2 regions of the Glycocaulis abyssi genome follow, and region 1 is predicted to be linked to the other one. Evidence: predicted binding sites of a transcription regulator. Region 1 holds the regulator's gene; the other holds the start of a gene.

Region 1 (2,200 bases):
TGGCGTACTCCGCCGTCACCCAGCCCTGTCCGCGTCCGCGTAGCCAGGGCGGCGTGGTCTCTTCCACGCTAGCGGCGCACAAGACGCGCGTATTGCCGAACACCGCCAGGCAGGAGCCTTCAGCATAGGGCGCGGCACCCAGCTCGAAATGGACCGCGCGCAGGGCGTCGGCAGGGCGGTTATCTGGGCGCATAGTCTCTCTCCGGATTGATCTCTTCTGCCCGACCTAGCCCGAATGCTGCCCGGATGAAAGCGGGCCGGTCCGGCGGCGGGCATGAACCACGAGACCATTGCAGCGCGCACGCGGCTCGCTTAACTGATTGTCATCATGACAGAGCGGACTTCGCCCCTTACCTCCTCCCTGGCCGAACTGGACGCGCGCTCGCGCGATATTTTCCGCGAGCTGGTCGAGGCATATCTTGATACCGGCGAGCCTGTGGGGTCGCGTACCCTTTCAAAGCGCTCCGCGCTGAACCTCTCGCCTGCCTCCATCCGCAACACCATGGCCGATCTCGCTGGCGCCGGGCTTCTGTCTGCGCCGCATACATCGGCCGGGCGCATGCCGACCCATGCAGGGCTGCGCCTCTTCGTCGACGGCCTGCTGCAGATTGGTGAAGTGGCAGAGGAAGAGCGCCGCGAGATCGATGCCCGCGTCGGCGCGGCGGGTAAGCGGCCTGAAGACGTGCTGGCCGAAGCCTCCTCGCTTCTGTCCGGCCTGGCCGGCGGGGCGGGCCTTGTGGCTTCGCAAAAACAGGACGTGCCGCTGCGCCATGTGGAATTTGTCCCGCTCTCGCCGGTAGAGATCCTCGCCGTGCTGGTGTCGGAATCAGGCGCGGTGGAAAACCGGCTGATGACCGCGCCCGCCGGCTTGCCGCCTGCGGCGCTGGTGGAGGCAGGCAACTACCTCTCATCCCGGCTTCGGGGCCGCACGCTGGCCGAGGCGCTGTCGGCCATCCAGAGCGAGATCGCCGAAAAGCGCGCCCAGCTGGACGAAACCGCGGCCAGCCTGGTCGAGGCGGGGCTTGCCGACTGGAGCGGGTCGGAAAACCGCTCGCTGATCGTGCGCGGTCAGGCAAAGCTGCTGGAATCGGTCGAGGCCAGCGAGGATCTCGAACGCATCCGCCTGCTGTTTGACGATATCGAGCGCAAGGAAGACCTGCTGGCCCTCCTGGATGAAGCGCGCGGCGCGCAGGGCGTACGGCTCTTTATTGGTTCGGAGAACCCGCTCTTCTCGCTCTCCGGGTCCAGCGTGATTGTCGCCCCCTATCGCAATCGCGATCAGCGTATTCTGGGTGCGCTGGGGGTGATCGGTCCGACCCGGCTGAACTATGCCCGCGTCATCCCGCTTGTGGATTATACCGCCCAGCTTGTGGGCCGGCTTCTCGACGGACGCAGCTAGCCTCCCTATGTGTCGGTCAACCCGACGCCTTAAGAATGACAACAGGACGCTTTGACATGAGTGATGACAGCAAGAACGGCCAGACCGGCGCTCACGATGATGCAGAGCTGGAAGAGACGGCCGAAGCTGCGGTGGAAACCGCAACGGCTGAAGACGGGCTGGAGGCGCTGCAGGCTCAGCTGGATGATCTGCGTGACCGTCTGCTGCGCGCCGTGGCCGATGCGGACAATACCCGCAAGCGCGCCGCCCGCGAGGTAAAGGAAACGCGCGAATATGCCGTCACCGGCTTTGCCCGCGACATGCTCGATATCGCTGACAATCTGGAGCGGGCTCTGGGCCTTCTGGGCGACGATGTGCGTGCCAGCCTGCCTGAAAACGTCAAGCCGCTGGTTGAAGGCGTGGAGATGACACAGCGCCGCCTGATGAGCACGCTGGAGCGCCATGGCGTGAAACGTGTTGACCCGCAACCGGGTGACCCGCTCGATCCCAACCTGCATCAGGCCGCCGCACAAATACCCGCAGACCAGCCCAAGGGCCGCATCGCCCATGTGATGCAGCCCGGCTACGTCATTGGCGAGCGCACGCTGCGCGCGGCGATGGTGGTGGTGTCAGCCGGGCCTGCCGACGGGGCCGCACCAGCGGGCAACACAGCGGCGTCCGAACCTGCACAGCCGGGTCAGAAGCCCGGCAGCGGGCTGGACGTGGAAGCCTGACCGTCCAAGGGTGTGAAAAGCAAAAAAAGGGCGGCTCGTCAGAGCCGCCCTTTTCCTATGCATGCCCGGCCGTCTAGCGGCGCGGCAC
Region 2 (2,200 bases), 780 kb from region 1:
CAAACGCCAGCGCCGCCACGATGGCGACCATCGCGTAGGTGATGACGACGAGCATGTCTGTCGCGCGCGGTATGATGGCCAAGCCTCCGTTACGTCCCCGTCAGGCGCGAATCGCATGCCCGACAGGAAAGCTTACGCTGCTATCGCCGTAATGTCAGACACCGCAACGCAAAAGGGCTGCCCATAAACCTGAGATCCCGGAAGCGCGCAGCGCTGTCCGGGACCTTGTGCAGAATAGTTCTGAGACAGGCCCCGGATCGCTGCGCGTCCGGGGTTTCATATCCAGCGGCACTCACGAAAAAAGGGGCGGACCTTTCAGCCCGCCCCTTCATCAGATTGCAGCGGTCACACGCCTAGCTTTGCGTATGCGGTGCGATCTTGATCTCGACGCGGCGGTTGAGCGCGCGCCCCGCATCGGTGGCGTTGGAGGCAACCGGATAATCCGGGCCCGCGCCGGTGATGAAGAAGCGGCGGCCATCCACGCCAACCTGCTGCAGATAACCGGCAACAGCCTGCGCGCGCTGCGCCGACAGGCGCATGTTCAGCTCACGCCCGCCCGTGGAGTCCGTATGGCCGATCACGTCGACATAGGTCGCCGGATAGGTCTGCAGAACGTCGGCCACATCGTTGAGGATGGGGAAGAAGTTCGGCTCGATATTCGACTGGCCGGTGGCAAAGGTCACATTGCCCGGCATGACCAGGTAAAGGTCCTGGCCTTCACGGCGCACGGTGACGCCGGACCCGCGCAGGCGCTCGCGCATCTCGCGCTCCTGGCGGTCCATATAATTGCCGACGGCCGCACCGGCGAGGGCGCCGATGCCGGCACCGATCAGCGCATTGCGGCGGTCATCGCCGCCCGCCAGCGTGCCCAGGGCAGCGCCAGCCAGCGCGCCGCCGATGGCACCCGTACCGGTGCGGTTCTGGGTGACATTGCCGTACTGGTCGGTGGTGGTGCAGGCCGCCGCCATGGTCAACGCCATGCCGGCAACGGTGAGAGAACGAAAGATCATGGCTATCAAGCTCCATGGTGACATTAAAAAGTTGGGCCCCGAACACTAGCGCGTCCGATGCGCTCTGACCACGACAGTTGCGCGACAGGGCGATGAACGCAGCTTGAACAGGGGTATAAAACGCGCGAGCGGAAAAATCGCTCCAACATTCTCTGACAGCCCCTTGACGCCAACCGGCCCCCTGCTTATCTCCGGCGAGCTGGCAGCCGGTGGCACCGAGTGCTAACGGCATTGAACCAGAACTCATTTGTTTGCGGCGGGCGACTGCCTGCGCCCAAGAAAACGGAGACGTGACGCGATGACTTTTCGTCCTCTGCATGACCGCGTGCTGGTAAAGCGCGTCGAGGAAGAATCCAAGACCAAGGGCGGGATCATCATTCCCGACACGGCCAAGGAGAAGCCCCAGGAAGGCGAAGTGATCGCCGCTGGCAGCGGCACGATCAAGGATGATGGCACTGTGCGCCCGCTGGACGTGAAAGCCGGTGACCGCATCCTGTTCGGCAAGTGGTCGGGCACCGAAGTGACGGTTGACGGCCAGGAACTCCTCATCATGAAGGAATCCGACATCCTCGGGATCGTCGGCTAGGTCTGTTTCCCCCTATTCAATCGACTGATCGAACAAGGAGCTGACGCACATGTCCGCTAAAGAAGTCAAGTTTGGCGCCTCCGCGCGCGAACGCATGCTCAAGGGTGTCGACACCCTTGCCAACGCCGTAAAAGTGACCCTGGGTCCGAAGGGCCGCAACGTGGTCATCGAAAAGTCCTTCGGCGCGCCGCGCACCACCAAGGACGGTGTTTCGGTCGCCAAGGAAATCGAGCTGGAAGACAAGTTCGAGAACATGGGCGCCCAGATGGTCCGCGAAGTCGCTTCGCGCACCAATGACGAGGCCGGCGACGGCACCACGACCGCCACGGTTCTGGCCCAGGCCATCATCCGCGAAGGCATGAAGTCTGTGGCCGCCGGCATGAACCCGATGGATCTCAAGCGCGGTATCGACAAGGCCGTGCTGAAAGTGGTCGAGGACATCAAGGCCAACTCCACCCCGATCAAGGGTTCTTCGGAGATTGCCCAGGTCGGCACGATCTCTGCCAATGGCGAAAAAGAAATCGGCGAGATGATCGCCCGCGCCATGGAAAAAGTCGGCAATGAAGGCGTCATCACGGTCGAGGAAGCCAAGTCGCTGGAAACC

What was found. The regulator HrcA, encoded in region 1, represses chaperone genes, less so after heat shock. The targets are predictions, from matches to a motif close to GTTAGCANTCNNNNNNNNNGANTGCTAAC.
Region 2: groES (co-chaperone GroES) is a predicted target of HrcA. The motif match lies at 1,209-1,237, and genes of this name have one in related genera.

Annotation. Positions count from the first base shown of each region.
Region 1 is NZ_CP163421.1:2,391,065-2,393,264, forward strand. Features, by position in the region: gene rph (ribonuclease PH) at 1-193, opposite strand, end outside; gene hrcA (heat-inducible transcriptional repressor HrcA) at 329-1,399, shown strand; gene grpE (nucleotide exchange factor GrpE) at 1,456-2,112, shown strand; gene AB6B38_RS11640 (YMGG-like glycine zipper-containing protein) at 2,186-2,200, opposite strand, start outside.
Region 2 is NZ_CP163421.1:1,606,749-1,608,948, forward strand. Features, by position in the region: gene AB6B38_RS07820 (EAL domain-containing protein) at 1-82, opposite strand, end outside; gene AB6B38_RS07825 (OmpA family protein) at 354-1,010, opposite strand; gene groES (co-chaperone GroES) at 1,309-1,596, shown strand; gene groL (chaperonin GroEL) at 1,646-2,200, shown strand, end outside.